DNA from 2 places in the Microbacterium keratanolyticum genome. Region 2 is predicted to be linked to the other one. Evidence: predicted binding sites of a transcription regulator. Region 2 holds the regulator's gene; the other holds the start of a gene.
The links. The regulator HrcA, encoded in region 2, represses chaperone genes, less so after heat shock. The targets are predictions, from matches to a motif close to TTNGCACTCGNNNNNNNCGAGTGCNAA.
Positions count from the first base shown of each region.

Region 1: the regulator HrcA is predicted to act here: its motif matches at 8,101-8,127, upstream of groES (co-chaperone GroES).

Region 1 is NZ_JAFBBQ010000001.1:2,159,025-2,175,106, reverse strand. It holds gene JOD62_RS10455 (ABC transporter permease subunit) at 1-1,249, shown strand, start outside; gene JOD62_RS10450 (branched-chain amino acid ABC transporter permease) at 1,254-2,231, shown strand; gene JOD62_RS10445 (ABC transporter ATP-binding protein) at 2,299-3,255, shown strand; gene JOD62_RS10440 (ABC transporter ATP-binding protein) at 3,252-3,989, shown strand; gene JOD62_RS10435 (hypothetical protein) at 4,220-5,140, shown strand; gene JOD62_RS10430 (ABC transporter substrate-binding protein) at 5,343-6,602, opposite strand; gene rarD (EamA family transporter RarD) at 6,732-7,646, opposite strand; gene groES (co-chaperone GroES) at 7,720-8,016, opposite strand; gene JOD62_RS10415 (class I SAM-dependent methyltransferase) at 8,172-9,368, shown strand; gene JOD62_RS10410 (hypothetical protein) at 9,402-10,592, opposite strand; gene JOD62_RS10405 (hypothetical protein) at 10,589-10,981, opposite strand; gene tsaD (tRNA (adenosine(37)-N6)-threonylcarbamoyltransferase complex transferase subunit TsaD) at 10,971-12,056, opposite strand; gene rimI (ribosomal protein S18-alanine N-acetyltransferase) at 12,053-12,556, opposite strand; gene tsaB (tRNA (adenosine(37)-N6)-threonylcarbamoyltransferase complex dimerization subunit type 1 TsaB) at 12,553-13,176, opposite strand; gene JOD62_RS10385 (hypothetical protein) at 13,173-14,315, opposite strand; gene JOD62_RS10380 (sensor histidine kinase) at 14,327-15,925, opposite strand.
Region 2 is NZ_JAFBBQ010000001.1:2,885,281-2,901,362, reverse strand. It holds gene JOD62_RS13965 (PhoH family protein) at 1-195, opposite strand, end outside; gene JOD62_RS13960 (HIT domain-containing protein) at 245-592, opposite strand; gene JOD62_RS13955 (16S rRNA (uracil(1498)-N(3))-methyltransferase) at 657-1,385, opposite strand; gene dnaJ (molecular chaperone DnaJ) at 1,389-2,498, opposite strand; gene hrcA (heat-inducible transcriptional repressor HrcA) at 2,546-3,580, opposite strand; gene JOD62_RS13940 (carboxylesterase/lipase family protein) at 3,706-5,142, shown strand; gene hemW (radical SAM family heme chaperone HemW) at 5,155-6,372, opposite strand; gene JOD62_RS13930 (DUF1990 family protein) at 6,372-7,025, opposite strand; gene lepA (translation elongation factor 4) at 7,105-8,955, opposite strand; gene JOD62_RS13920 (ABC transporter permease) at 9,187-10,170, shown strand; gene JOD62_RS13915 (ABC transporter permease) at 10,172-11,095, shown strand; gene JOD62_RS13910 (ABC transporter ATP-binding protein) at 11,092-13,149, shown strand; gene JOD62_RS13905 (ABC transporter family substrate-binding protein) at 13,267-14,976, shown strand; gene JOD62_RS13900 (alpha/beta fold hydrolase) at 15,048-15,782, shown strand; gene JOD62_RS13895 (MFS transporter) at 15,721-16,082, opposite strand, start outside.

The sequences.
Region 1 (16,082 bases), 730 kb from region 2:
GCCGACCGCCGCGCTCGCGGCGACCGACGAGCAAGAAGTGACCGACTTCTATTTCGCCGGAACGATCACGTTCGATGACAAGCCCGTCGAGGGCGTCACGATCAGTGTCGACGGAAACGGATTCGATGCGGAGACCGAGACCGACCCGGAAGGAAAGTGGCGACTGTACGTTCCGGAACAGGAGAGGTACACGCTCACCATCGACGAGAAGACACTGCCCGATGGCGTCATCGTCGATGCCGCGCAGCTGCCCGACGGCGTCGCACTCGTGTCCGGCACGACCGGCTCGTTCGAGGCGGAGTTCGGCCTGACCGGAACGAAGATCATCAACCTCTTCCTCGGCGAAGGCGAACGGGTCACGGAATCGTTCGTGGATCAGCTGCTGTCACGTCTGATGAACGGTCTGAACTTCGGCCTCCTGCTTGCGCTGGCATCCATGGGCGCTGCCCTCATCTACGGCACGACACGTCTGTCGAACTTCGCGCACGCCGAGATGGTGACCTGGGGTGGTCTCGTCGCCCTGGTGTTCACCTCGTTCTGGCAGCTGCCGCTCTGGGCCGGCATCGCCGGAGCCATCATCGGCGGCGCTCTGCTCGGCTGGGCTCTGGATGCCGGACTCTGGCGGCCACTGCGCCGTCGCGGACTCGGCGTCGTCCAGCTCATGATCGTCAGCATCGGCCTCTCGCTCGCTCTGCGATACGCCTTCCAGTACGTCATCGGCGGAGGCACGTCGCAGCTGCCGGGAGCAAGCCCGACCCCGATCCGGTTCGGCCCGATCTCGCTCTCGTACATCGACCTGATCAGCATGGGCGTCAGCCTTGTCGTGATCCTCGCCGTCGCGTACTTCCTGACCCGCACGCGGATCGGAAAGGCGACCCGCGCGATCTCCGACAACCCGCAGCTGGCGGCCGCATCTGGAATCGACGTCGACCGCGTCATCCGCATCGTCTGGATTCTCGCCGGCGTCCTCGCCGCGATCTCCGGCATCCTGTGGGCCTACTTCCGCCCGGGCGTGAAGTGGGACATGGGCATGCAGATGCTGCTGCTGATCTTCTGCGCCATCACCCTCGGCGGCCTCGGCACCGCGTTCGGTGCGCTCCTGGGATCGCTCATCGTGGGCATCGCCGTCGAGGTCTCGACGCTGTGGATCCCCTCCGACCTGAAGTACGCCAGCGCCCTGGCAGCCCTGATCATCATCCTGCTGATCCGGCCGCAGGGTCTGCTCGGCCGCCGCGAGAGATTGGGCTGACGCCATGGACTTCGGAAGCATCTTCGGAAACACCGCAAGCTACCTCTTCAGCCCGGTCACGATCGCCTACGCACTCGCCGCAACCGGCCTCGCCGTGCACTTCGGCTACGCAGGTCTGCTGAACTTCGGCATGGCGGCCTTCATGGCCATCGGCGGCTACGGCTACGCGATCTCGGTTCTCTCGTTCGGCCTGCCCTGGTGGCTCGGCATGATCATCGGCATGGCGGGCGGCGCGCTGTTCGCGCTGCTGCTGGGCATCCCGACCCTGCGCCTGCGCGCCGACTACCTCGCGATCGCGACGATCGCCGCGGGTGAGATCGTGCGCCTGCTGTTCACGACGCAGCTGTTCGACGAGTGGACCAACTCGGCGGACGGCCTGGCCGGATACCACGCCGGATTCCGCGGCGCGAACCCCTTCCCTCCGGGAACCTACGGCTTCGGCCCGTGGACCTACAACGAGAACGATCTGTGGAACCGCGTCTTCGGCCTGCTCGTGCTCGCCGTCGCGATCCTGGTGGTCTGGGCACTCATGCGCAGCCCCTGGGGACGCGTCCTCAAGGGCATCCGCGAAGACGAGGACGCCGTGCGCTCGCTCGGCAAGAACGTCTTCGGCTACAAGATGCAGGCGCTCGTCATCGGCGGCGTGATCGGCGCGCTCGGCGGCATCGTCTTCGTCCTGCCGTCGGCAGTCGTCCCGGGCAGCTACTCGACCTCGCTCACGTTCTTCCTCTGGACGATCCTGCTGCTCGGCGGCGCTGCGACCGTCTTCGGTCCGACGCTCGGCGCGATCATCTTCTGGCTCGTGTTCGCGTTCCTCGGCAACCTGCTGCCCGATCTGGCCAAGGCGGATCTGCTGCCGATGTCCGATGCGCAGGCGGGAACCATCCGATTCGTGCTGGTGGGCATCGCGCTCATGCTGCTCGTGATCTTCCGCCCGCAGGGCATCCTCGGAGACAAGAGGGAGATGACCTTTGTCAAATGAACTGACCCCCGAAGCGGATGCCACAGCAGACGGCACCGCCGCCGCCGGCGTCACGCCCACCGGAAGCATCCGCCGTCCGAAGACGACCGGCCTCGCGAAGGGGCCGGCAACGCCCGGCGTCGCGAAGGTCGATCCGATCCTCGTCGTCGACGCCGTGACCCGGCGGTTCGGCGGTCTCACGGCCGTCGACGTCGATCACCTGGAGATCCCGCGCGGGGCGATCACGGCGCTCATCGGCCCCAACGGCGCCGGCAAGACGACCCTGTTCAACCTGCTCTGCGGATTCGACAAGCCGAACACCGGCACCTGGTCGTTCGACGGCACCGATCTCGCCGGCATCCCGTCGTTCAAGGTCGCCCGCATGGGACAGGTGCGCACTTTCCAGCTCACCAAGTCGCTGTCGCTGCTGACCGTGCTCGAGAACATGAAGCTCGGGGCTCGCGACCAGCGCGGAGAGAAGTTCTGGTCGAGCCTGTTCCCCTTCCTCTGGCGGGCGCAGGACACCGAGATCGAGACCAAAGCGCGGGAGCTCCTCGCCCGTTTCAAGCTCGACGCGAAGGAGAAGGACTTCGCCGCTTCGCTCTCGGGCGGGCAGCGCAAGCTCTTGGAGATGGCGCGGGCGCTCATGAGCGATCCCACGCTCGTGATGCTGGATGAGCCGATGGCCGGCGTCAACCCGGCACTCACGCAGTCTCTCCTCGACCACATCCTCGATCTCAAGGAACTCGGCATGACCGTTCTCTTCGTCGAGCACGACATGCACATGGTGCGGCACATCGCCGACTGGGTCGTCGTCATGGCGGAAGGTCGCGTCGTCGCGGAAGGGCCGCCGGAGACCGTGATGGAAGACCCTGCGGTGATCGACGCCTACCTGGGCGCCCATCAGGACGTCGATCTCGGAGCCGTCACGGGACGCATCGCCGTCGTCGAGTCGGGGGCCGCGGAGCGGATCCGCGAGGTGATCGAGGCCGAAGCGGCCGAAGAGCTGGACGCGGACGCATCCGCAGAGGAGGAGCGCTCGTGACCGAGGACACCATCGTCGTCGAGCTGACCGACGTGCACGCCGGGTATCTGCCCGGGGTCAACATTCTCAACGGCGCCAACCTGATCGCCCGTCAGGGTGAGCTCATCGGCATCATCGGCCCCAACGGCGCCGGCAAGTCGACACTGCTGAAGGCGATCTTCGGGATGCTCCAGGTGCGCTCCGGGGAGATCACCCTCAACGGTGAGAGCATCGTCGGGCTCAAGGCTGACAAGCTGGTCAAACGCGGGGTGGCGTTCGTGCCGCAGACGAACAATGTGTTCCCGTCGCTCACGATCGCAGAGAACCTGCAGATGGGGCTCTACCAGAACCCGAAGATCTACAGCGAGCGCCTGGAGTTCGTGACCGGGATCTTCGCGGAGCTCGGCAAGCGGCTCGGCCAGCGTGCGGGCTCACTCTCGGGCGGTGAGCGTCAGATGGTCGCGATGTCGCGCGCCCTCATGATGGATCCCTCGGTGCTGCTGCTCGACGAGCCATCCGCGGGCCTCTCGCCGGTGCGCCAGGACGACGCGTTCATCCGCGTCTCCGACATCAACAAGGCCGGAGTGACCACGATCATGGTCGAGCAGAACGCGCGCCGCTGCCTGCAGATCTGCGACCGCGGCTACGTGCTCGACCAGGGCAAGGACGCGTACGAGGGCACGGGCCGCGAGCTGTTGAACGACCCGAAGGTGATCGGACTCTACCTCGGAACGCTCGGGACCGACGCGGCATAGTTCCGGGTTCGGCGCCCCGAGTTGGGCGTCCCCGGTCTGGCGTCGCGCGCGCCTCACGTCCGCGACTCCGCTTCATCCCGCGTGAAAGACGGGCTGTGTCGGTTCTCACCCCTGAGAACCGACACAACCCTCCTTCTGCCGTCTCTGCACAGGACGGCGCGGGATCACGCTCTCCACGAGTCGCGCGCAGGAAGGCGTCGGCGAGTGGGTCCAGCACGCAGTCTGAGCGTATGCGCATCGCCCGTCCCCTGCCAGCGTCGCTCGGTCCCTCTTTCTCGACCGGGGATGCTGAGCGGGTCAGCGTCGGTCGCACGCGCCGTGACGGCGCTGACCTCGTCCGCACCTTCCGCGGTGCGCGGGCTGTGCGCACGCCCTCCACGTTCACGGAGTCGGTCGGCGCGTATCGACCGCTGCTGCGACCAGCGCAGCGCTTCGGAGGCAAGACTGCATTGCGACTGTGGGGTCTCCCCTGTCCGGGGTGGTGGTCGCCCGCCGAGCCGCTGGAGATCGTGGTTCCTCCGGATGCCGCGCCGCCGCGACGCCCTGGGGTTCGCGGATACCGTGTGGCACCGACCGATGACAGCGAGAGCGTGCTGGACGGCGTGCCACTCCTCGATCCGGTCGCCGCACTGTTCACCGCCGCGCATGGGCTCACCGTCACGCAGACGATCGTCCTGATCGACGCGATCCTCGCGACCTCGTCCGCGTACAGGGGGCGCTCGCGACGGCATCCGCTCGTCTTTCGCGACGACATCGAGTCTCGGCTGCGCCAGCGAGGACGAATTCCCGGATGCGGCGCCGTTCGTGCGGCGCTCAAGGACGCACGAGCCGGAGTCGAATCGCCGAAGGAGACGGAGACGCGACTTCTGATCATCCGCCACGGGATGCCCGAGCCGGTGGTCCAGTACATCGTCAGGGATCGCGGACGCTTCCTCGCGCGCGTCGATCTCGGCTACCCGCAGTGGCGCATCGCCGTCGAGTACGAGGAGGATGACCATCGCACCGACCGGGAGCAGTGGCGGCGAGACATCCAGCGCCAGCGAGATCTTGAAGATGGCGGTTGGACCGTCATCCGCCTCACCGAGGCAGACCTTCATGAACCTGCTGCGTTCCTCAGGCACCTCCGTCGCGCGATCGCGGCCGCACTCTGACACGGCGCCTCCCGGCGACCCGGGCACAGGCGAACTCCCTAAGGAAAGGAGACTTCTGTCGGGAAAGGCGCTCCAGAACCGACACAAACCTCCCGCGAAGCCAGACGCGGGTGGATAAGGGCGAGCCGGGTGGGACAGGGCGAGTCCGCGCCACGAGAAAGGCCCCGGATGCGCGCATCCGGGGCCTTTCTCGTTGCGGAACTCAGTTCACGCGGGTGTACATGTTGTCGGCGCCGAACTTGAAGATGCCGATCGCGGCACCCTTCGGGTCGCCGTTCTCGTCGAAGGTCACCTTGCCGGAGTAGCCGTCGTAGTCGGCGACGCCACCATCGTTGATGATCTTCGCGCAGTCGGCGAAGCTCGTGCACGGCGTGCCGTCACCCGAGCCACCGGAGACTTCCTGCATCTTCGCGGCGATCTCCGGCCCTTCGGTGGAGCCGGACGCGAGCGCTGCCAGCGCCATCAGCACGACGGCGTCGTAGGCCTCTGCCGCGTAGGTGAAGTCCTTGACCTCGGCGTTGCCCTCACCGGTCCAGAATGCCTGGAGTCGCTCGGTGAAGTCGTCCTCGAGCTCCGGGCCGGGGCGGGTGCCCTGAGCGCCTTCGAGCGAGACCGGGATGTCGGTGCCGTACTGCGACACGTTGCCATCGACCATGTAGAACTTGTCGCCCGTGATGCCGGCGTTCACCAGCAGCGGTGCGATCGTCTTGAACTGGTCGAAGGAGACGATCGCCACAGCGTCCGGGTTGGCGGCCGTGATCGTCGCAACCTGCGCGTCGAACTGCGCGTCGCCGACGTTGAACGAGGCGTCTGCGACGACCTCGCCGCCCGTGCTCTCGAACGTCGTCTTGATCGCGTCGAACAGGCCGGTGCCGTATGCGTCGTTCTGGTAGATGATGCCGAGCGTCTTCTTGCCGTCCTCGGCGATCAGGTTGCCCAGCACCTCACCCTGGAGCAGGTCGCTCGGTGCGGTGCGGAAGTACAGCCCGTTATCGTCCCAGGCCGTGAAGTCCGGCGAGGTGTTCGACGGCGAGATCGTGATGATGCCTGCGTTGATGTTTCCGTCGAGGATGAGCTTGGAGACACCGGATGCTGCGGCACCGACGATGCCGGCAACCCCGGCGTTCTGCAGCTTGGTGATCGAGGTCTCGTAGGCCTTCGTGTCGGTGTCACCCTCGTCTTCGGAGAGCATCTCGATCGTGACACCGGCCTTGGCGTCGTTGATCTCCTGCACGGCCAGACCGACGCCGGACTCCATGGGCGGGCCGAGGAAGGACAGCGAACCGGTCTGCGGGAGCAGCGAGCCGAGCTTGAGCGCGAGCTCTGTCGCAGGCTTCTCGCCACCGCCGGTTTCGGGCGCTGTGCCGGGTGTACTGCAGCCTGCAATCACCAGGGCGGATGCGCCGATCAGCGCGACGCCTGCGAAGACCTTCGCGGTGCGCGAGTTCTTCAGTGCGTTCATGGTGCTCCTTTGCGTGTATGAACGTGGACTGTTTACGATGCCCACTATCGGGTGGTCTCACCCTATGACAACCACGCTCACGCATTGTCTCGGTGCGTTAACGATCTGCCCCGAGTGCACCCACCTCTGCTAGACGAGTTCGACCGGCGCCGCCCGGCGTCCTTTTCGACTGGCCAGGAGCACGTCGAGCAGGAAGACCACCACAGCGATCCACACCAGGATGAAGCCCGCCCAGCGCTCCGGCGGCATGGGTTCATGCAGAAGGAACGTGCCGATGAGGAAGATCATGATCGGCGTGATGAACTGCAGGATGCCAGCCATGCTCAGCGGGATCCGACGCGCTCCCCCAGCGAACAGCAGCAGCGGCACCGCGGTCACGACGCCGGTCGCAGCGAGCAGCGCCGCGTGGCCCCATCCGAGTGTTCCGAAGGTGATGCCGGTCGTCATCGCGACGATCACGAGTTCGATGATGGCGACCGGCGTGAGCCACATGGTCTCGAGAGTGAGGCCGGAGACGGCATCCACCCGGGGCCCGATCTTCTTCTTGACGAGTCCGTAGAGGCCGAACGAGAAGGCGAGCAGCAGGGCGATCCACGGCACCGTTCCATAGCCGATCACGGTCACTGCGACCGCGACCGCGGCGATGCCGATGGCAACCCACTGCAGCGGCCGCAGGCGCTCGCGCAGCACGATCACGCCGAGGAGCACGATCAGGATCGGGTTCATGAAGTAGCCGAGGCTGGTTTCGAGAACGCGATCGGTGACGACGCCGACGATGTAGGTCTGCCAGTTGATGAAGATGAGGGCGCCGGCGAGAAGAGTGAGCCACCGCAGACGACGGTCGCGCAGAATCGCGAGGAACGCCGCCCACCCGCGGGTGACGGTCAGCAGGAGGACGCACAGCACGAGCGAGAACAGCACCCGCATCGCGACGATCTCCCACGGACCGGTGGGGATGAGCAAGACGAAGAAGAGCGGAACGAATCCCCACAGCACGTACGCGGCTGCCGTGTACGCGAATCCGATGCGCAGCTCAGTTGTCATCCGTCAACTGTAGGGACAAAATGACGAAGGGCCCGGATGCCGTAGCATCCGAGCCCTTCGCCTGCAGCTGTCGTCAGCGGACGACGACCGCCAGAACGTCGCGCGCCGAGAGGACGAGGTACTCGTCGGCGCCGAACTTCACCTCGGTGCCGCCGTACTTGCTGTACAGGACGCGGTCGCCGACGGCGACGTCGAGCGGAACACGGTTGCCGTTGTCGTCGATGCGGCCGGGGCCCACGGCCACGACCTCGCCCTCCTGGGGCTTCTCCTTGGCAGTGTCAGGGATGACCAGGCCACTCGCGGTGGTCTGCTCGGCCTCGACCTGCTTGATGACGATGCGGTCCTCGAGCGGCTTGATGGAAACCGACACGGTCTACCTCTTTCTATGACAGAGACATCGGAAGTCATTCGCACTCTCTACCCGAGAGTGCTAACACTCACCTTACGCGCTTCATTGGCACTCACGCAATGCGAGTGCCAACGTTTCGCCGTGGGCGCACACGCCCGCCGGTCTAGGCTGATCCGGTGGAAATGTCTGAGCTCACCGCCCTGCTCACCCCCGAGGGCCTGCGCCTGCTGGATGCACTCGGCACAGTGGAGACGACAGACGCCGCTGCTCGCGCGGTCTCGACGCTGCGCGCCGCGGGCCACGGCCCCGACCTCGTCGCCGCGGTGGTCGGGCAGGCGCACCTCCGGGCGAAGGCGCGGACGAAGTTCGGCGAGTTCGCGTCTCGGATGCTGTTCACCCGCGCGGGCCTCGAGCAGGCGACGCGCCTCTCCGTCGCCGCACGGCACGCCGGACGTCTGCGCACCGCGGGCATCACCCACGTCGCCGATCTCGGCTGTGGGATCGGCGGTGACTCCCTTGCTTTCGCAGGCGCGGGCCTGCGTGTCACCGCGGTGGATGCTGACGAGATCACCGCCGCCCTCACCGCCTTCAACCTCGCCCCCTTCGGGGACGACGCGACCGTGCTGCATAGCACCGCGGAGACCGCGGATCTCACCGGCATCGACGCGGTGTGGCTGGATCCCGCCCGACGCACCGCTGGGCACAGTGAGACGCGCCGGGTGGCCGCAACCGACTACTCCCCCTCGCTCGACTGGGCTTTCGATCTCGCCACGCGGATGCCCGTGGGCATCAAGCTCGGACCGGGGCACGACCGCGACCAGCTGCCCGCCGAGAGCGAGGCGCAGTGGGTGAGCGTCGACGGCAGTGTGGTCGAGCTCGTGCTGTGGTCCGGCGCACTTGCGCGCCCCGGCGTGCACCGTGCGGCGATGGTCGTACGCGGCGGACACACCCACGAGCTGACCGCGCCCGCGGACAGCGAGGACGCGCCGGTGCGCGAACTCGGTGCGTTCCTGCACGAGCCGGACGGCGCCGTCATCCGCGCCCGGCTGATCGGCGATGTGGCTCGCCACTTGGAGGCGGGGATGCTCGATGAGCACATCGCCTACCTCACATCCGATGCCGCACTGACGAGCCCCTTCGTACAGTCGTTCCGCGTGCGCGAGGTGTTGCCCGTGACCCCGAAGGCGATCAGCGCCGCGCTGCGGGCTGGCGAGATCGGAACGCTGGAGATCAAGAAGCGCGGCGTGGACATCGACCCCGCGACCTTCCGGAAGAAGCTCACGTTGCGGGGCCCGAACGCGGCCACGCTGATCCTGGCGCGCGTCGGCAGCAAACGGCACGCGATCCTCGCCGACCGCGTCGACGCCGCCTAGCGGTCGCACAGCGGAGCGCCCGGGAGCGCCTCACTAAAGCCGCGGACCCCACGCGGTCGGCGGATGATCCGCTGACCGCGTGATCGTCAGCGAGAAGCCTCCATAGCCCGTCGCGAACAGCTCGACCAGCACGGACTCGCCGGTCTGCGCAGAGACCGTCCGGAAGGAGATGGGCACTCGCGCCTCCGGGCCCTCCTCTCCGTCCCCCGACGTGACGATGGCGACGCCAGAGACCTCATCACAGCTCACCTCCATCTCCCCCAGCGGCTCGTCATAGAGCAGACAGGTCTGAGACCCTCCAGCGGAGTACGCGAGCCAGATGGGCTGATCGTCCAGGTAGCCGAGAATCTGCGCACCGGGCGCATACCCCTCCACGACCAGACCATCGGCGAAACGCTGCTCCTCCTCGGTGAGCAGCGACGTGTCCACGCTGGTGAATCCCGTGAGCTCCTGCAGCGAACCGATCGGAAGCCCCTCCACCGAGAAGGCGACCTGACCGAAGTAGCCGGGAACCTCGGGATTGGCCGGGTCCAGGAAGATCTGCAGCCCGTCGGTCCGGCCATCGCCTGGTCGCATGCACTGCTGCTGCATGAGGTCGCTGTTGTCGACGATCGCGCACCGGAGCTGCTCTTCGCTGGATGTCGCATACCAGAGTGTCCCGATGCCCCGCGCGGCGATGAGGATGAGGCTGCCCTCATCGAGGTCCTCGTACTGGGCGACGATCGCCGCGCGCCGATCCTGCTGCTCTGAGGTCTCGTGCAGGGCGACGACCGGTGTGCGCGGAAAGGCCAGGCCGACGCCGAAGGCCAGCACGAGCGCGCCGATCAGCGCACCGACGACCACGCGCGGACGCCGGGCCCACGACTTCGCGCGCAGCGCGTCCACGCCGTCGCCGAGTCGTCGGCGGAGGCGATCAGCGAGCCGCTCCGGTGCGCGCGGCGGCTCAGGAGCGGCATCAGAGGCGTCGTCCGAAGGGAGCTCTTCCCCGGAGGTGGCCGCGTCACCGTCACTCCCTGCCACTTCGCGTCGGAGTTCATCGGTCCCCGCGTTCGTCGCAACGGCGTCAGCTTCCGCATCGCCGGGTTCAGCCGTCGGAGCGATCCGGCGGGCTTCCAATTCACGCAAGCGCGCGGCATCCGCATCGGTGAGCGCACCGCCGCGCCCATATGCGCGGTGCTGCAGGGCACGAAGCTCCATTGCTTCGACCTCGGTGAACATGATCACCCCAGAATGTTGAACTCGTACGCGTACCAGACCAGCCAGCCCGCGCTGTAGAGCGTGGCCAGCACCGCGAGCACAAGCGACCAGATCGCGAGCGCCCGGTTCTCGACCGGCCGCCGCAGGGCGATGATCGAGGCGACCACGGCAATGATCGCGAGCGGGATTCCCCACCCTACGAAGAACGATGCCACAAGCGCGACGATGGCCGCCAACAGCGCCCACGGTCCGATCCGAGGGGTGGATGCGACAGCGGGCGCCGCACCGGAACCTGCGGCGGCGCCCACGGCGATCGCGTCCGGCTGCCACCCGATGTGATCGGCGTCGGGCCCCGTCTCTACGGTGACCGGCGTCGGGGCGGTGGGGAGGCGACTGTAGCCACGGTCATCCGACATCGACGGCCTCCCGTTCGGCGACCTGGATCTCGGTCACGGGCAGCGTCGAGTCGGCGCCGAACGCGAGCGTGGACGGGCGACGCCCCGACGCGATGAGCTCTGCGGCCAGCCCTGCGATCATCGCTCCGTTGTCGGTGCACAGCGACAGCGGGGGAATCCGCACACTCACCCCGGCCTCTGCCGCCCGCTCCAAGGCGACGTCACGCAGGCGTCGGTTCGCGATGACGCCGCCGCCGAGCAGAAGGCGCGGAACGCCGAGATCCTTGCAGGCTGCGAGCGCCTTCGTGACCAGCACATCCACGACGGCCTCGCGGAAGCTCGCCGCAACATCCGCGACGGGCACCGGCTCCCCCGTCGCCTCCTGCTGTTCGACCCAGCGGGCGACGGCCGTCTTGAGACCGGAGAACGAGAAGTCGTAGCGGTGCTTCGCCATGTCTGAGGCCCGGGAGAGTCCGCGCGGGAAGCGGATCGCCTGCGGGTCGCCGCCGACGGCCGCACGGTCGATCTCCGGCCCACCGGGGTAGGGCAGGCCGAGCAGGCGCGCGACCTTGTCGAAGGCCTCGCCGGCCGCGTCGTCCATCGTCTCGCCGAGCATCTCGACGTCGGTCGTGAGGTCGCGTACGTGCAGCAGAGAGGTGTGCCCGCCGCTCACCAGCAGCGCGATCGTCGGATACTCGAGAGGCGCAGATTCTGCGTCTCCCGCGAGGATGTCAGCGGCGATGTGTCCGACGAGATGGTTGACCGCGTACAGCGGCTTGTCGAGCGCGGCGGCGAGCCCCTTGGCGGCACCGATGCCGACCATGAGTGCTCCTGCAAGACCCGGCCCGCTGGTCACGGCGATCGCGTCGAGATCCTCCAGGCGCACCTGTGCCTCGGCGAGCGCCTGTTCGATCGACGGCTCCAGCGCCTCAAGGTGGGCACGCGCGGCGACCTCGGGGACGACGCCGCCGTAGCGGGCGTGCTCGTCCATGCTGGACGCGATCGTGTTCGACAGCAGGGTGCGGCCGCGGACGATGCCGATGCCGGTCTCGTCGCAGCTCGTCTCGATGCCGAGAACCAGGGGGGCGGTGGTCATGCGGTGCTCTCCTCGGTCGCGGAATCGGATGTCGCGGATGCGTCGCGCTCACGCCAGACGCGCAGATCGAGCCGCATCACGATCGCGTCGACGTCGTCGGGCTGGTAGTAGCGCGGGCGGCGGCCGAGTTCGGCGAACCCCTCGGAGCTGTACAGCTTCTCGGCCGTGGGGTTGTCGGCGCGCACTTCGAGGAACACCTCGTTCGCGCCGCGGTCGGATGCCTCGCCGAGTAACGCGCGCAGGAGCGCCCGCCCGCGTCCGGCCCCGCGGTGAGCGGCGTCGAGCGCGATCGTCTGGATATCGGCGTCGCTGGATCCGCGCAGTGCGCGCACTCCCCCGTAGCCGACGATCTCTCCGAACTCGTCATCGACGAAGTAGCGACCGTGCTCGGAGAGGAGCTCGGCCGCCATCATCTCGGCACTCCAGGCGTCGGTCGGGAAGGATGCGGTCTCGATGCGCATGATCGCGTCGAGATCGGATGCTCCGGCGGGTCGGATCATGATCCGACCTGTTTCGGAGCGCGTGGCTGTGCGACGTCGGGCTGGCGCAGGTAGAGCGGCTCGCTGTCTGTGAGATCGCGGCCGGCGGCGAGCGCACGCTGGCCGACCCGTGCGAGTGCTGCGGCGGAGAGCGCGGTGACCTCGACAGCGCGAATCCCCGCGAGGTGCGCCTCTGCATCGGCACGCAGCACGAGCACCGTGTCGGCGACGACATGCGGGATACCGTCGGCATCAAGACCGTCGAACACGGTGACGGCGACCTCGCGCCGGCGCGCATCGGTCACGATCGCGAAGCGGCCCGCAGCGGCATCCGCCTCGATCTCGGTCAGCGCGGCTGCGAAGTGGCTCGGCACCGGGACGACCGTGATAGCTCGCGCCAGAGCAACCGCACGCGCCGTGGCGATGCCGATGCGCAACCCGGTGAACGGCCCCGGCCCCATGCCGGCGACGACGTGCGTGATTGGCTCCGCTCCGGCGTCCTGCAGGGTCTCTGCGAGCATCTCGCCGATGACTTCAACGTGCCCGAGCGGATCGACCGCCGCACGCTCCGCGCAGATCGCGCCGGCACCGTCGATGACGGCGATGGCAGTGCCCAGGGAGGTGTCGACGGCGAGGATCACCCTTCCAGGGTAGCCGCGAGCTCGCGAGCTCGGCCCCAGCGGCCACCGCCGAGCACCTGCGCGTCGGCGGCACCGAGGGCTGCGGCCGCCAGCAGCGCCTGATACTCGTATCCCTCCTCTGCGACCGACGCCCAGCCGATGCTCGCGGAGACGCGGGAGATCGCGGCCGCATCCCGCCCCTCATCCGGAGCCGAGATCTTCGCCAACAGGATGCGCAGATGGTGGCGCACCGCCTGCTCAGATCCCGGGATCAACGCCACCACGCGGGCTTCATCGATGCGCTGCACGTCGGCACTGGCCGGCAGCCCTGCTCGCACGCGCTCATGGAAGGTGTCGAGAATGTGAGCGTAACCCTGCGACTTCGCCGCGATCCGCAGATCTTCGCGATTATCGAGACGGATATCGATGAGCGACCAGGCGGCCTCCTTCAGCGCTTCGGCGCGTGCCAGGCGCTCAGTCAGCTGATTCACGACCGCACCGGCACCTCCCCTGTTGCGCCGACGCTGGGTGCGCACGAGCAGCACGATCGTGAGCGCGGCGCACTGGCTCACCACGAGCGATCCCACGCCGTTGATGTCACGCACCACCGCGAGCGGATCTGCGCGAGGAGCCGCGAACTGGGTGATCGCGTCCATCGCGGCCAGCACCGTGATCAGCACATAGGCGCAGGCAGCGAATATGAGCGGCAGCAGAATGTCACGCTGCACCGCACGCATACGAGTCAGTTCATACGCCAGGAACCCCGCGAAGACACCCGAGCCCAGAAACGCGAGACGGAATCCGATCGCGAACTCGGGCAACCCCGCCAGCAGCGGCAACGCCACCAGCATGGCAAGGGAGTAGCCGACCACGCTGAACCAGGGCATCCGCTTTCCCAGGTACGCACGCAGTCCGAGCCAGACGATCGGGATGAAGGTCATCATCACCGCAGACGACAATGCGCGCAGCGCACGCGACTCGAGCTGCCCTGCGGCCACGAGGCAATACGTGCCGAGTGTGCCGAGGACGAACGCCGAGGCCCAGATCACAGTGGCCTTGCTGGGCCGAGGCAGGAGCGCGAGCCCGATCACGAATGCGGTCGCCAGCGTCACAAGCGACACGAGCGACACCGCGAGATTCACGTCTAACGCGATGCTCATCGTCTCTGCATTCATCGACTCTCCTCTGTCGGGGGCTTACGGGGCAGTCGCACCGCAACGGTGGTTCCGGCGCCCAGAACGCTGCCGACGCCGATCGTCCCACCGTGCTGGTGGACGATCTCCTCGACGACACCCATGCCGAGACCTGTGCCGGGGATGTCCGTGGCGGCGGCGGCCTCCGCACGGAAGTACGGCTGGAACACCCGCGCGAGGTCTTCATCCGCCATTCCCATACCGGTGTCGGCGATCTGCAGGTCGACCTGTCCGTCCGGGGCGACGCCGAGCCAGACGACGACACGCCCGCCGGACGGCGTGTACTTGACGGCGTTGCTGATGAGGTTGTCGATCACCTGGCGAAGGCGGAAGGCGTCGCCGTAGAGCATCAGGGTCTGGGCGCCCTCCACGGTGAGGGTGAGGTGGTGCGACTGCGCGATCGGCAGGAAGGACGCAATCGAGGCGTCGACGAGCTGGCGCAGGTCGACGGGCTCCGACAGCACGGCCGCATCCGGATGGCTCTCCTCCATCACGCGCGCGACAAGCCGCTCCATCCGGTCACTCGCGCTGGCGACGATGCTCAGCTGCTCCTGCACCCGCTCGGGCAGATCATCGCGATCCCGCAGCAGATCGACATGACCGATGATCGCCGTGAGCGGGTTGCGCAGTTCATGCGAGACGATCGCTGCGACCGTCTTGCGCTCCTGCGCGGCCTCCAGCAGAGCCGTCACATCCTCGATGATCAAGAGGGCGATGCCGGCGCGATCCTCGACGGTCGCTATGGGCTGCGAAGAGACCTGCAGCGCCCGCCACTCGCCGTCGGTATCGAAGAGCCACATGCGCTCGGCCTGCATATGGTCTCCCCGCGCGGCGCGGGCCACCGCGGTGCACTCGGGCGGCAGTGGCTCACCCTGGCGATCGTCGTACTCGACAGCGCGCGAGGGCAGATCGCCATCGCTCTCGCTCCGGCGATAGAGCTGCCGGTAGGCGTCATTGGCCTTCACGATCCGACCTTCGGCGGTGACGGCCGCGAGCGCGAGATCCAGGGAATCGATGATCTGCGTCACCCGGTGCTCATGCGCCTCCGCGCGCTGCGCGATGCGGTTCATCTGCTCAGACTGGCTCAGCAGCAGACGGCGTGCTGCCCGTGCCTGTTGCGTCCCGATGCGAATCGTTGTGGCGAGGAAGCCCAACGACAGCACCGTCACGATGATGCGCAGCAGCATGTCGGACGGAGAGATGCTCGAGTTCGTGAGCGCCGCCAGGCACACACTGATGAGAGCGAGCGCGGCGATGATGGTCGGCATCGCGTAGTAGCTGGCGATCCAGGTCACCGGGAAGACCCAGAGGAAGCTCAGGCGCACATCACTCGCTGATGCGGCGAGTCCCACCGCCAGGATGTCCGCGAACGGAACGACGAGCATGAGACCGGGGCGCACACGGTGCCAGGGAACCAGCAACGTTGCGAGCGTGATCACCGTGATGAGGAAGATGCCGAACAGGAACGGCTGGGTTCCGAAGATCTCTGGCCTGAACGCGGCGATCAGCGCCACGATGAGCACGGTGCTCGCGGCCAGCATGAGCTGCCACCGCCACACAGACGCGCTGCGTCGCATGCCTGTCCTCTCCCACGCGCCACCTGATCCTGAGCGCTCGGTGACCGCGTGCATCCCTCACAAAAGAGCATGCCCTGCTGCGCGACATCCGATGCTCAACGCAGCCGCAAGATTACTCGAAGAAAGACCGCAGGCCCGCTTTCTGCGCAGCAGCGCC
Region 2 (16,082 bases):
AACATCACCGGGCGCGAGGTCGTGTCCCGAGCGCGTCATCTCGATGAGCTCATCGAGCAGCGTGCGTGCGGCCGCGACATCCGCTGCCGGACCGCTGAGGGTCAACTCGTTTCCGCGCACCAGGACATCGACGGATGGATGCTGAGCCTCGAGCATCTTCAGCAGACGGTCTTGCGCCCCCAGGAGGCGCACCATCGCGATGCCGTCTGCGGAGAGCCGATCGACGACGTGGTCGTCTTTCGGGTCAGGCACCGACGCTCGCCTCACTCAGACCACCGGCAAGCACATGCGCGTGTACGTGGAACACCGTCTGCCCGGCATGGGCTCCGGTGTTGAAGACGAGCCGGAACTCACCGTCGGCATGCGTGGCCGCCAGATCGTTCGAGAGCGACACGATCTCACCGAGGAGCTCGGGGTCGCCCGCGGCAAGCTCGACCACATTGCGATACTGCTCGGTCTTGGGGATGACGAGCAGATGCACGGGAGCCTGCGGGTTGATGTCGCGAATCGCGAAGACGCGGTCGGTCTCCGCGAGGATCTCGCCGGGGATGTCCCCGTTCAGGATGCGCGTGAAGATCGAAGGTTCCGTCATAGCGCCCAGTCTATCGGCGCGATGTGGCCTGCGCGGGTGGTACGCGCCCAGCGGAACGGCAGGATCACCAGCGGCCGAGAGCAGCCGAGAGAACCGCGATCGCGGCGGGCCCCGCCGTGGAGGTGCGCAGCACAGCATCACCGAGGACGACTCTCTCGGCGCCGGCCGCTTCGAGGCGTTCAAGCTCGTCCCCGCTGATGCCGCCTTCGGGCCCGACCACCAGCACGATGTCGCGGCCGTCGAGTTCGAGCTCGGTGAGTCTGATCGTCGCGGACGGCTCCAGAAGAAGCATCCGCTGCGTGCTGGCCCGCTGTGCGAGCTGCGCGGTGCTCTGCACCTCGGAGACCGTCGGAATCCATGCGCGATGGGCCTGCTTCGCTGCCTCACGGACGATCGTCCCCCAGCGTTCCCGCCCCTTGGCTGCCTTCGCCCCCTCCCAGCGCGACACGCTGCGGGCCGCCTGCCAGGGCACGATCTCGTCGACACCGAGCTCGCATGAGGCCTGCACGGCCAACTCGTCGCGGTCGCCCTTCGCCAGCGCCTGGACGAGCACCAGCTGCGGGCTCGGCCGTTCGACCTCGGTCCGCGATGTGATCTGCACGTCGACACGCGTGGCTTCGACGAGGGATGCAGCGCCGCTCAGCCATACGCCCGAGCCGTCGCCGAGCGTGATCTGCTCGCCGACGCGCACACGGCGCACGACAGCGGCATGCTTCGCCTCTGCCCCGGTGAGGGTCACGGTGTCGCCGACGGCCGCAGCGGAGGCATCCGCAGTGACGAAGTGCAGAGCCATGGCTCAGGAGTTCCGGAAGCGGTCGCGCAGCTTCGAGAACAGCCCCTGGTGGAACTCGGCGAGCTTGGGCGCCGGTGCCTTCGAGGTGCGGGCGAAGTCTTCGATCAGCTTGCGCTGCTTCGAGTCCAGACGCGTGGGCGTCACCACCTGCACACCGACCCGCAGATCGCCGCGCTGGGTGCCGCGCAGGGGCGTGACTCCGCGGTTCTTGATCGTGAGGACGTCGCCGGACTGCAGACCCGCACGGATCTCCAGATCGACCGATCCGTCCAGGCCCTCGATCGTGGTCGTGGTGCCGAGGATCGCATCGCTCATCGCCACCTCGAGCGTCGCGAGCAGATCGTCGCCCTCGCGGCTGAAGGTCGGGTGCGGAGCGACGCTGACCTCGATGTACAGGTCGCCGCTGGGCCCACCGCCCCGGCCCACCTCACCGGAGCCAGGAAGCTGCAGACGCAGACCGTCTTCGACACCCGCCGGGATGTCAAGTGCGACCGTGCGGCGCGAGCGCACACGGCCCTGCCCGCTGCACGTCGCACAGGGGTAGGGAATCGTCGTTCCGTAGCCCTCGCACGAACCGCAGGGCTGCGTCGTGATGACGTTCCCGAGAAGACTCCGCACCTGCTGCTGCACGTGACCGCTTCCCTTGCAGATGTCGCAGGTGACCGGCGACGTGCCCTCCTGGCAGCAGGAGCCCTGACACGTCTCACACAGCACAGCGGTGTCGACCTCGATGTCCTTGTGCACGCCGAACACGACATCGCCGAGCTCCAGGCTGATGCGAACAAGGGCGTCCTGGCCACGTTCACGACGAGACCGCGGTCGGGCCGTACGACCGCCACCGCCCGCCCCGAAGAAGGTCTCGAAGATGTCGCCGAAGCCACCGAAATTGCCGAAGTTGCCGCCGGCGGAATCGCCGCCCATGTCGTAGCGGCGACGCGACTCGGCGTTGCTGAGCACGTCGTAGGCGTGCGTCACGAGCTTGAAGCGCTCAGCCGCATCCTCACCGGGATTCACATCCGGGTGCAGCTGGCGCGCCAGCTTGCGATACGCCTTCTTGATCTCTTCCTCGGTCGCCTCGCGAGAGACTCCGAGGATCTCGTAGTGATCAGCCACTTCTCCCTTTCCAACGCCCCGGCATGCGGGGCCGTCTCACGTGCCGCTCAGCGGCCCGTCTCATCGTCTTCGAGCATCCGCGACAGGTAGCGGGCGACGGCCCGCGCTGCGGCGAAGTTGCTCGGATAGTCCATGCGCGTCGGACCCATGACCCCGACGCGTGCCGTTCCCCCGTGTGTCTGATAGTCGCTCGCGACGATCGAAGCCTCGGGCAGGCCGAAGGCCTCGTTCTCTGCGCCGATGCTCGCCGCGAGGCCGTGCTCGTCGGCGACCATCTCACGCATCAGACGCAGGAGGGTCACCTGCTCTTCGATCGCCTCCAGCAGCGGATGGATGCTGCCGCGGAAGTCCTGCTCCCGTCGGGCCAGCGTCGCTGCCCCGGCCATCACGAGGCGCTCCTGACGGAACTCCGCGAGTTCTTCGCCGATCGCCTTCGCCAACGCCGACATCGCCGCGGTCGTGCGCGCCGGACCGACTTCGTTCTGCAGCGCCGTGAGACACTCGGAGCCATCGCGCACCGAGCTGCCGGTCAACGTCCCCGTCAGACGGATCCGCAGCGCGGCGAGATCGGTCTCGTCGAGCTCGACGGGCAACGGCACGATGCGCTGCGAGACCCCGCCCGCATCTGTCACGAGAATCACCAGCAGGCGATTGGGCGCCAGCGACACGAGCTCGACATGCGTCACGTGCGCACGCGCGAACGACGGGTACTGCGCAAGCGCGACCTGCCCGGTGAGCTGGGTGAGCACGCGCACCGTGCGGATCATCAGATCGTCGAGGTCGGTGGGTTCCGTGAGAAAACTTGAGATCGCGGAGCGCTGCGCCGTCGAGAGCGGCCGTACCTGCGCGAGGTGATCGACGAAGACCCGATAGCCCTTGTCAGTGGGCACTCGGCCCGATGACGTGTGGGGGGCCGTGATCAGCTCTTCGTCTTCGAGCAGCGCCATGTCGTTGCGGATGGTGGCCGCCGAGACGCCGAAGGAGTGTCGCTCGACGATGGACTTGCTGCCGACCGGCTCATGGGATGCCACGTAGTCCTGCACGATCGCACGAAGAACCTGCAGACCTCGTTCGCTGACCATCGCCCCTCCTCTCGGGTGCATTCCGACCACAGGAGCACATTGGCACTCCCCACCTCTGAGTGCCAATCTTAGCGCGCGGTGCTGGACGCTGGCCGAGCCGACGCGCCTACCCCTACGATGTGGCCATGAGCCCCCAGCGCCCGCGTGTCCGTGTGTCGACAGGAGAGATCGAGGGAGAGAGCCGAGACGGAATCGACCGATTCCTCGGGATCCCCTACGCCGCGCCCCCGTTCGGCGCGCGTCGCTTCGCGGAACCTCAGGCGCCGGAGGCCAGGAGCGGCGTGCGCGATGCCAGCACCTTCGGAGCCACTCCGCCGCAGCGTCCCTATCAGGGGCGCCTGCAGGCTCTGCTGCCCACGGTGACCATCACCGGAGAGGACGTACTGACGGTGAACGTCTGGGCGCCACGCGACGCGCAGCACCTCCCCGTCGTGTTCTGGCTGCACGGCGGTGCCTTCGAGCGCGGCACGACGGCGCTTCCGCTCTACGACGGCACGGCGTTCGCGCGCGACGGCGTCATCTTCGTCTCGGCAGGGTACCGTCTCGGCGCGGAGGGCTTCTCGGTGCTCGAGGGGGCACCGCGCAACCTCGGTCTCTCGGATGCCGCAGCCGCTCTGCGCTGGACACACGCGGAGATCGCAGCATTCGGCGGAGACCCGACCCGCATCACCGTCATGGGTGAATCCGCGGGCGGTGCGCTCGCTGCCGCGCTGCTCGCCCGACCCGACACCGCCGAGATCCCGGCGGCCCTGATCGTGCAGAGCGGCCCCCTCTCGGCCGACAGCCCGGCGAAGGCGGGGCGCGTGACCGCAGCACTCGCGAAACGACTCGGCGTGTCCGCGACCGTCGAGGATTTCCGCGCCCTCACCCCTGACCAGCTTCTCGACGCGCGCCAGGCGCAATCCGCCGGAAGCACACCCCTGCGAGGGGCGCCAGGGTACCTGCTGTGCCTCGACGCGACCTCGCTCCCCCGCTCGCCGGAGGAGGCCCTGCGCGACGCGCAGATCCCTGTGCTGATCGGCACGAACACCGAGGAGTACCGCCTCTGGTTCGCGCCCGAAGCCCTCTCCCGCATCCGTCCCCTCCAGCTGCTGCTCGCGCGACTCGCTCTCGGAATCTCCCGGTCCGCCGTGCGCGCGTACCGCCGCGAGTTTCCCGAAGCGACGACCGGCGAGATCTTCGGGCAGCTCGCAACGGATGTCCTGCTCCGGGCGCCTGCCCTCCGCACGGCCAGTGCGAGAACCGCCCCGACCTCCGTGTACGAGTTCGCCTGGACGACACCGCTGCACGATCTCGGCGCTGCCCACGCGCTCGAACTGGGCTTCGTGTTCGACGCGCTGCAGACGGATGATGCGATTCGCCTCGCCGGTCCGGACGCACCGCACACTCTTGCCGAGCAGATGCACGGCGACTGGGTGCGCTTCATCCTCGGCGGCGACCCCGTCTGGCCGCCGTACGGGGCGCCCTCGCGGATCACCCGTGTCTACGACGAGGAGATCCGTGACGTCTCTGCCCGTCGCACCGCCGCCCTCGACCTGCTGCCGGCAGCGCGGTCACGCTGAGCCGCGCTCGGCTCAGTCGGTGAGAGCGCGGACGACCGCGTCCGCGAGCAGCCGTCCGCGAAGGGTCAGCACGACCGTACCGCGCAGAGCGGATGCCGGATCGATCAAGCCGTCTGCGATGAGGCCCGCCACCTTGGTGCGGTGCGTCGCGGAGAGCACATCGATGGGCAGGCCCTCGGCCATGCGCGAACGCAGCAGCACACGCTCAAGTGCCACTGCAGTGGCATCCGGACGTTCCTGGCCCGCCGCCGGCGACTCACCCGCAGCGAGGCGTGTCGCGTACGCGGCCGGGTGCTTGACGTTCCACCACCGCAGCCCGGCCACATGGCTGTGCGCGCCCGGTCCGAATCCCCACCAGTCGGTCCCCCGCCAATAGGCGCTGTTGTGTCGCGACTCCTGCTCAGGCGTCCGCGCCCAGTTGCTGACCTCGTACCAGGAGAAGCCCGCATCCCCGAGCAGCTGATCGGCCAGCTCGTACATGTCGGCCTGCAGGTCGTCGTCCGGTGCGGGCACTTCGCCGCGGCGGATCTGGCGGGCGAGCTTCGTGCCGTCCTCGATGATGAGGGCGTAGGCAGAGATGTGATCCGGAGCCAGCTCCAACGCGGTCTCAAGGGACAGTCTCCAGTCTTCCAGCGACTCCCCGGGTGCGCCGTAGATGAGGTCCACGCTCACGTCGAGACCCGCGGCACGGCCGGCTTCGACGGCCGTGCGCACGTTCTCGGGGCGGTGCGTACGATCGAGGGCGGCAAGCACGTGCGGCACCGCCGACTGCATGCCGACCGACATGCGGGTCACACCCGCGCGGGCGAGTTCCGTGGCCACCTCGGGCGTCACTGTGTCGGGGTTCGCCTCGACCGTGACCTCCGCGCCGGGGCTGATTCCGAAGGCGTCGACGGCGGCGCGGAGCATCCGCCCCAGGTCTCCCGCCGGAAGAAGGGTAGGGGTGCCACCGCCGAAGAAGACCGTGTCGAGTGGACGCAACGCGCCCGCCTCGTCGAGGACCGACCGGGCGAGCGCGATTTCGGAGATGAGCGTGTCGGCGTAAGTGTCCTGACGCGCGCCCTGAAGCTCGGACGAGGTGTACGTGTTGAAGTCGCAGTAGCCGCAGCGCACACGGCAGAAAGGCACATGGAGGTAGGCCGAGAACGGCGCGTCCGCGTCGATGCGCAGATCAGCGGGGAGACGCCCATCCGTCGGTGCGGGATCTCCCTGCGGCAGTGCTCCGGCCATCAGAGCGGAGTCGCGTACAGCGGAGAGATCGCACGCAGATAACGTGCGAAGAGCTCGCGGCGGCGGCGCTTCACGAGCGCCGGGAGCACGCGGTACAGAAGCCCGACCGGCGCGTCGAACGCGCGCACGGTGAACCACACCTCGTCGGTGTCTTCACGCCACTGCAGGTCGAAAGACTCCTCGCCGCTGACGACCGAGTCCCCCACCGTGCCGAGAACGAAGCCGATGTGGCGGCGCTCTTCCGTGACCGAGATCACACGAAGCTCCGCGTCCGCACGCATCCCCCCGACGCGCCCGTCCAGGCGGATCGTCATTCCGGGACCGACGAACGGTGTCCCCTCCGCATCGAAGCGCTGCTCGACATCGCGCGTGCTCGGCGCGATCGGCGTGCCCTCTTCGTCAAAGGTGACCCCCGCGTAGGCCGGTCCGGCAGCGGGGCGGACATCCTGCAGGGAGAGTCCTGCCGCACGCTGGGCGGTCCAGGACAGCAGCGCCTCACCGGCGATCTGGAATCGCTCCTCGCCGCTGCCGATGCGCCACGATTCCTCCGCGGGAATGCTGTGCTCCGGCGGATACTGCATCAGATCCGGCGCATGAGTGGCACCGACGGCGGCATAGTCCACCGTCCCAGCTCGGAATGTTCCGCGACGCATGTTCTCCAGACTACTTGGGCTCACCTGAGCAGACACCGGACACGCGGCCCGACGCCGAGGACGTCAGGCCACACGACCACTACTTCTTGTCTTTGCCTTCGACGTCACCCGACAGCGCGGCGATGAACGCCTCCTGCGGAACCTCGACGCGGCCGACCATCTTCATGCGCTTCTTGCCCTCCTTCTGCTTCTCGAGGAGCTTGCGCTTGCGGCTGATGTCACCGCCGTAGCACTTGGCGAGAACGTCCTTGCGCAGGGCGCGGATGGTCTCGCGGGCGATGATGCGGGCACCGATCGCCGCCTGGATCGGCACTTCGAAGTTCTGACGCGGGATGAGCTTGCGCAGACGCTCCGTCATGAGCGTGCCGTAGGCGTACGCCTTGTCACGGTGCACGATCGCGCTGAACGCGTCGACCTTGTCGCCCTGCAGCAGCACGTCGACCTTCACAAGATCTGCGGTCTGCTGGCCCGCGGGCTCGTAGTCGAGGCTCGCGTACCCCTGCGTCTTCGACTTCAGGTGATCGAAGAAGTCGAAGACGATCTCGCCGAGCGGCATGTTGTAGCGCAGCTCGACGCGCTCTTCGCTGAAGTACTCCATGCCCAGCAGCGATCCGCGGCGCGACTGGCAGAGTTCCATGACCGTTCCGACGTAGTCCTTCGGCAGCAGGATCGCGACCTTCACCACAGGCTCTGCCACGGAGGCGACCCGGCCGTCCGGGTACTCGCTCGGGTTCGTCACGGTGACCTTCTCACCGGTGTCGGTCGTGACCTCGTAGATCACGCTCGGTGCCGTGGTGATGAGATCCAGACCGAACTCGCGGCTCAGGCGCTCAGTGATGATCTCGAGGTGCAGGAGCCCCAGGAACCCACAGCGGAAGCCGAAGCCGAGCGCGACGGATGTCTCGGGCTCGTAGACGAGTGACGCATCCGACAGCTTGAGCTTGTCGAGCGCCTCACGCAGGTCCGCGTAGTCGCTTCCGTCGATCGGGTACAGCCCCGAATAGACCATGGGCTTCGGGTCGGTGTAGCCGGGAAGCGACTCCTCCGCCGGCTTTCGCAGCGTCGTCACGGTGTCGCCGACCTTCGACTGGCGCACATCCTTCACGCCGGTGATCAGGTAGCCGACCTCACCGACGCCGAGTCCCTTCGTGGGGATCGGCTCGGGGCTGGACACACCGATCTCGAGGAGTTCGTGCGTGGCACGCGTCGACATCATCTGGATGCGCTCGCGCGGCTCCAGCTTGCCGTCGACCATGCGCACGTACGTGACCACGCCGCGGTACGAGTCGTACACGGAGTCGAAGATCATGGCGCGCGCCGGGGCATCCGGGTCGCCCTTCGGCGCGGGAATCTGCTCGACGATGCGATCGAGCAGATCTTCGACGCCGACACCGGTCTTGCCCGAGACGCGGAGGACGTCATCGGGGTGACCGCCGATGAGTGAGGCGAGCTCTTTCGCGAACTTCTCGGGGTCGGCCGCGGGCAGATCGATCTTGTTCAGCACAGGGATGATGTGCAGGTCGTTCTCGAGCGCGAGGTAGAGGTTCGCCAGGGTCTGGGCTTCGATCCCCTGCGCCGCGTCGACGAGGAGGATCGCGCCCTCACAGGCCGCGAGCGAACGGGACACCTCGTACGTGAAGTCCACGTGGCCCGGGGTGTCGATCATGTTGAGCGCGAAGGTCTCACCGCCCGCAGACCAGGGCATGCGCACCGCCTGGCTCTTGATCGTGATGCCGCGCTCGCGTTCGATGTCCATGCGGTCGAGGTACTGCGCTCGCATGTCACGGTCGGAGACGACACCGGTGATCTGGAGCATCCGGTCGGCAAGAGTCGATTTGCCGTGGTCGATGTGCGCGATGATGCAGAAATTGCGGATCTGCGCAGGCGGCGTTGCAGCCGGACTCAGGGGGGTGGAAGCACGTGGTGACATATCCAATCCAGAGTACCGTGGCGCGGCGTCAACCTCGATTCCAAGAGAGAAGTGATAGTGTCCCCAAGGTTGCGATGGCACTGAGTGTCATCTTCGCCATGACTCAGTAACGTCCTCGCAGCGAGTCTGCAACGTCGCCGACTCGTCACAGGGCTTGTACCTACAAGTACCCATTCTCAGTGTGTTATCGGCGATCCCGATGACGTCTGTGAGAGAGAAAGAACATCCACCTTGATCAAGTACCTGTTGCGCCGCCTGTTCGGTTGGTTGCTCATGATCGTGGTGGCGACCAACATCACGTACTTCCTGGCGTGGGGGTTCCTTGACCCGCGCAGCAACTTCGTCGGCCGCCGCCCGCCCGCAACCGAAGAGCAGATCGTTCAGACGCTCACGCCGCGAAATCTGAGCGATACCGTTCCCCTCGCCGAACGGTGGTGGAACTGGTTCAGCGGGATCATCTTCCGCTGGGACTGGGGCGTCAGCCCGGTCGGACAGTCGGTCAATGATCAGGTCGCGTACCGCATGTGGGTCAGCGCGGAACTCGTGCTCGGCGCGACGATCATCACGACGATCCTCGGTATCGCGATCGGCGTGTACACGGCTTCGCGCCAGTACAAGCTCGCCGACCGCATCGGTCAGGCCACCTCGATCATCACGATGAACATCAACATCGTGGTCGCGGCCCTCGGCATCGTCCTGCTGGCGATCAACATCAACGACCTCGCCGGATTCCGCATCTTCTACGTGACCGGCTCGTCATCCAAGGGAGTCACTGGGTTCTTCCCCGTCCTCATAGATGCGTTGCAGCACCTGATCCTGCCCACGATCGCCCTCGTGCTGGTCGGCTATGCGAGCATCCACTTCCTGCAGCGCTCGCTGCTGCTGGACAACATCAACGCGGACTATGTGCGCACGGCGCGGGCGAAAGGTCTGACGAAACAGCAGGCGATCCGCAAACACGCTCTGCGCACGTCGCTCATCCCCGTCGCCACGCAGGTCGCCTTCACGATCCCGGCCGTCTTCACCGGCGCGATCCTGACCGAGACGATCTTCGCCTGGAACGGCATGGGCCGATACTTCATCGACGCCCTAAGCAAGAACGACATCCACGCCACTGTGGCCATTGCGGCGTTCGGCGCCGTCCTGACGGCGATCGGCGCGATTCTCGCCGACATCACCGTCGTGGTCCTCGATCCCCGAGTGCGGGTGAGCTGACATGACTGACGAGAAGATCATCGATTCCGCGGATGCCACAGCGGTCGCCGCTGCTCCCGCACCGCGTCGCCGCATGTCGAAGTGGGAGCTGTACTCGAAGCGCTTCATGCGCAACAAGCCGGCCGTGGTGGGTGTGTTCATCTTCATCGCGCTCGTGCTGTTCGCGATCATCGGCCCGCTTGTGGCCCGCTACGACCACATCGAGCTCGACTTCCTCAACATCGGCACTCCCCCGTCGGCGGAGCACTGGTTCGGCACCACGAGCGCCGGAAACGACACGTTCGCCCAGGTCGCCATCGGTCTGCAGCGGTCCCTGCTCATCGCACTCATCGTGTCGATCGGCACGACCGTGCTGTCCGCGCTCGTCGGCACCGCGGCGGCATACTTCGGCGGTCTCGTCGAGCGCACGACGCTGCTCGTCATCCACTTCCTGATGGTGATCCCGGTCTTCCTGATCCTGTCGCTGGTGTCGAACGACGCGGGTGGTGACTGGCGGGTGATCTCGCTGATCATGGTGCTGACGGGCTGGTTCTTCCCGGCGCGCGTCATCTGGACCGTCTCCCTCTCGCTGCGCGAGCGCGAGTACGTGCACGCCGCGCGCTACATGGGCGTTCCCGGCATGAAGATCGTGATGCGCCACCTGCTGCCGAACATCGGTTCGCTTCTCGTCATCAACTTCACGCTCGGCGTCGTCACCGCCGTCATGACCGAGACGGGGCTTTCGTTCCTCGGCTTCGGCGTGAAGATCCCTGATGTCTCGCTGGGCTCCCTCATCGGCTCGGGCGCCAACACCATCACGAGTGCGCCTTGGCTGTTCTATTTCCCGGCCGGTGCGCTCACCCTGCTCACCGTGTCGATGGCTTTGATCGCCGACGGCCTGCGCGATGCGCTCGACCCGACCTCGGCTGCAGGAGGACGCGCATGACCGCTCCGATTCTCTCCGTCCGTGACCTTAAGGTCAGTTTCGCCTCCGAAGCGGGTCGAGTGGATGCCGTGCGCGGCGTCTCCTTCGACCTCGAAGAAGGTCGCACCCTCGGCATCGTCGGTGAATCCGGATCCGGCAAGTCCGTCACGTCACTCGCGATCATGGGCCTGCTCGACGAGAACGCCAAGGTCACCGGCTCGATCATGTTCGACGGACAGGAGCTTCTCGGCAAGACCGACAAGCAGCTCTCCGCCATCCGCGGCAACGGCATCGCCATGATCTTCCAGGATCCGCTGACCTCTCTCACGCCCGTGTTCACGGTCGGCGACCAGCTGATCGAAGCGCTCACGGTACACAAGAGCATGTCGCGCACGGATGCCTGGAACCGCGGCATCGAGTTGCTGCGACTCGTCGGCATCCCCAGCCCTGAGCGCCGGATGAAGTCGTTCCCGCATGAGTTCTCGGGCGGTATGCGTCAGCGCGTCGTCATCGCGATCGCGATGGCGAACAACCCGAAGCTGATCATCGCCGATGAGCCCACAACGGCCCTCGACGTCACGATCCAGGCACAGATCCTCGACCTCATCGCCACCGCGCAGCGTGAGACCGGTGCCGCCGTCATCATGATCACGCACGACATGGGCGTGGTCGCGAAGACGGCGGACGACGTGCTCGTGATGTACGCGGGCAAGCCCGTCGAGCAGGCCCCGGTCCGCGAGCTGTTCCACAACACGCGGATGCCCTACTCGATCGGTCTTCTCGGTGCGATCCCGCGCGTCGACAAGAAGGAGAAGACGCCGCTCGTTCCGGTGAAGGGCAACCCGCCTCTTCTCGTGAACCTGCCGGATGCCTGCCCCTTCGCCGCACGCTGCCCCATCGCCGTTGCCGCCTGCCACGCTGGCGAACCGGCGCTCGTCGATGTCCACACGGGCGGTGACGGTGTACACCGTGCCGCCTGCATTCGCTCCCACGAGATCGACAGCAACGGCATGATCGGCGGCGTTCCCGTCTTCCCCGTGCCGGAGATCCCCGTGAGCGCGCTCGAGGAGATCCCCCGTGAGGATCGTCCCGTCACGCTCGACGTGCAGAACATGAACAAGTCGTTCCCGCTGCTCAAGGGCTCGTTCCTGAAGCGCAAGGTCGGCGAAGTGCACGCGGTCAAGGGCGTCTCGTTCGACATCCGCGAGGGCGAGACGATGGCGATCGTCGGCGAATCCGGATGCGGCAAGACGACGACTCTTCTGCAGATCATGGACCTGGTCAAGCAGACCGACGGCGAGATCACGATCGCCGGCACCAAGGTCTCGGAGCTGCACGGACACCGCAACGAGCGCGAGCTGCGTCGCGACATCCAGATCGTGTTCCAGGACCCGATGGGTGCCCTCGACCCCCGCATGACGGTGGCCGACGTCATCGCCGAGCCCCTGCGGGCGATCGGAGTCGATCGCGACACCGCCAATGCGCGCGTCGACGAGCTCATGGACCTCGTGGGCCTCGACCCGAGCCACAGCAACCGCTTCCCCGGCGCCTTCTCGGGCGGCCAGCGGCAGCGCATCGGCATCGCCCGCGCGCTGGCGACCAACCCGAAGATCGTGGTGCTGGATGAGCCGGTGTCTGCGCTCGACGTCTCGATCCAGGCGGGCGTCATCAACCTGCTGGACGAGCTCAAGGTCAAGCTCGGCCTGTCGTACCTGTTCGTCGCGCACGACCTCTCCGTCGTTCGGCACATCGCCGACCGCGTGGCCGTGATGTATCTCGGCTCGTTCGTCGAACACGGTGATGTCGACGAGATCTTCGACGACCCGCAGCATCCGTACACGCAGGCGCTGCTCTCGGCGATCCCGATTCCGGATCCCGACATCGAACGGACGCGCGAGCGAATCGTGCTGCAGGGCGATCTGCCCAGCCCCACGGAGCAGGCGAGCGGATGTGCATTCGTCACGCGTTGCCCGCTCTACCAAATGCTCGGCGCCGAGCAGAAGCTGCAGTGCGAGACCGAGGTGCCCCTGCTCACGGGGTCGTCGGCGCACAGCAACGCCTGCCATCACCGTTGATTCTCCGAAACGTTACGACCCGTTAACGGTTCGCGAGTTTTTCCGGCGCGTTTCCGAGGGGCAGGATAATCTGCCCGTATTCCCCCCAAGAAGCCGACAAGGCAACGAAGGAGCACCATGAAACGGCACCAGAAGCTGATGGGCGTCATCGCTCTCGGCGGCGCCCTTGCACTCGCGATCAGCGGTTGTGCAGCAGGCGGCGGTAGCACCGGCGGCGGCGAGGGTACGGCCCCCGTCGAGGTCAAGGCAGCGGACTACAACCCGCAGCCCCGCGAGAACCTCAAGGAGGGTGGCACGGTCACCTTCCCGATCAACGAGATCACCCCCCAGATGAACCCCATGAACGGTGACGCCTCGGCCGACACGACGCGCCTCGCGTCGTGGTTCCAGCCGCAGGTCCTCCTCATGAAGGACGACGGCACCCCCTACAAGAACGACGCATACCTCGACGCCTGGGACTTCGCAGTTGAAGACGGCAAGACGGTGCTGAAGTTCACCTTCACCGACAAGGCCACCTGGAACGACGGCACGCCGATGGACTGGACGGCCATCGAGGCCACCTGGGTCGCCAACCGCTCGTTCGACGAGGGCTTCACGCCCAACGCGACCGACGGCTACAAGGAGATCGAGAAGGTCGAGATGGGCGCTTCCGAGAAGGAAGCCGTCGTCACCTTCAAGGGTGAGTTCGCCTGGCCGCAGATGCTGTTCACGCAGATCCTGCACCCGGCCGTCAACACGCCGGAGATCTTCAACGAGGGCTTCATCGAGAACCCGCACCCGGAGTGGGGCGCAGGCCCGTACAAGCTCACCGACTTCGACATCAACGGCCAGACCGTGACGTTCGAGCCGAATGAGCTGTGGTGGGGCAACAAGCCCCTTCTTGACACGGTGACCTTCCGTGGCCTCGACGCAGCCGCCTCGATCAACGCCTTCAAGGCGGGCGAGATCGACATGGTCGGCACCGCCACCAAGGACCGCCTGGCACAGGTCGCCGACATGGAAGACGTCGTCACCTACCGCGCCATGCAGACGGCCAACACGCTGATGCAGGTTGACTCGGAGAAGCCGCAGTTCGAGGACATCAAGGTCCGCGAGGCGTTCTTCAAGGCCATCGACCTCGAGCAGCAGAAGCAGATCGCCTGGAACGGCCTCGACTACACCGAGGAGCCGGCCGGTTCGTTCACGCTGTTCTCCTTCCAGCCGGGCTACTCCAACGCTCTGGAAGAGGCGGGCTACAAGCACGATGTCGAGGGCTCGAAGAAGCTCCTCGAAGAGGCCGGCTGGACCGAAGGCGAAGACGGCGTTCGTGAGAAGGACGGCGAGAAGCTGGCCGTCACGTACCCGATCTTCAGCGACGACCCCGTGCAGGAGGCTCTCGCGAAGGCTCTGCAGCAGCAGCTCAAGGCTGTCGGCTTCGATGTCACGATCGACAAGCGCTCGCCGCAGGACTTCTCGACCGACTACACCTCGAAGAACTGGGACATCTTCTCCCTGCGCTTCACCTCGTCTGACCCGTTCGGTGCGGCCTGGTTCTGCCAGCTGTACTGCTCGGACAGCGGTCTGAACCTGTCGGCCACGGGCACGCCCGAGATCGACGCACGCATCCACGACGAGCTCGAGACGATCTCCGACCCCGAGAAGCAGACGGCCGCGGCCATGAAGCTCGAGGCAGAGATCTTCGCCGAGACCTGGGGCATCATCCCGATGTACAACGGTCCGTCGATCTTCACGGTCAAGGCTGGCCTCGCCAACCTGACCCCGGAGCCCTACGTGGGCCTGGACCTCTTCGGCGTGACGCCGGTGGAGAACGTGGGCTGGGAGAAGTAACACTTCTCGCACTCGAAGCGGGGTCGGTGGTTTTCCACCGGCCCCGCTTTCCCGTTGTCTAGGCTGTGCGCATGGCCACAAGCGTCGTCCTCGTCCATGGCATCCGCACCTCGCACACGATGTGGCGTGCGCAGGTGGAAGACCTGGAGCGGCGGGGTCAGCGCGTGATCGCCGTGGATCTCCCGGGTCACGGCACACGCCGCGGCGAACAGTTCACTCTGTCCGGCGCCTTCGACACGATCGACGGGGCTGTGCAGGAGGCCTCTGTCGACGGGCCTGTCCTGCTCGTCGGACACTCGATGGGCGGTCTGCTGTCACTGCAGTACGCCGCCGATCACCCGGAGGCGCCGCTCGCGGGCCTCGTCGCGGCGTCCTGCACCGCTCTGCCGCGCGGTGCTGCACTCGCCACATACCGACTCCTCGCCCGCGCGCTCGACTCGCTGCCGGATCGCGGCTTCTGGCTCTCAGAACGGATGCTCGACGCGACGATCCCCCCGGAGACGAGGGGCGACTTCGCGGCGGGCGGCTACGCGCTCGATGCGCAGGATGCCGCCCTGAGCACTCTGGTGGGGCTCGACCTCGCGGATGCCGTCCGGCGCCTGACACTGCCCCTGTGGTTCGTGAACGGTCAGTTCGACCAGTTACGGGCCAACGAGCGTCAGTTCCTGCGCTGGGCTCCGCACGCCGAACTCATCGTGGTCCCCCGTACCTCGCACCTGGTCACCGCGATGCGCCCGGCGGTGTTCAATGCGGTGCTGCAGTTGGCGACAGCGAGCGTTGCGGATTCCGCACCGCGAACGTCATGACGGCACCGACGATCGAGAGCGCCGCTGCGCCGGCGAACAACAGCCAGAAGCCGCCCACGAGGGCGACGAGCCCCGCACCGAGCAGTGGTCCGAGCAGCTGGCCGAGGCTGGCGGAGACGTTGACGACCCCGAGATCCCGTGCGTGATCTTCTGGATCACGCAGCAGCAGCGTGCTGAACGACAAGCTCACCGCCATGTACGCACCGTAGCCCGTCCCCATGAGCCCCGCGGCCACCAGGAGCATCTCGAAAGTCGGACTTGCGAGGATCGCGATGCCCGCTACTCCCTGGATGAGCGCGG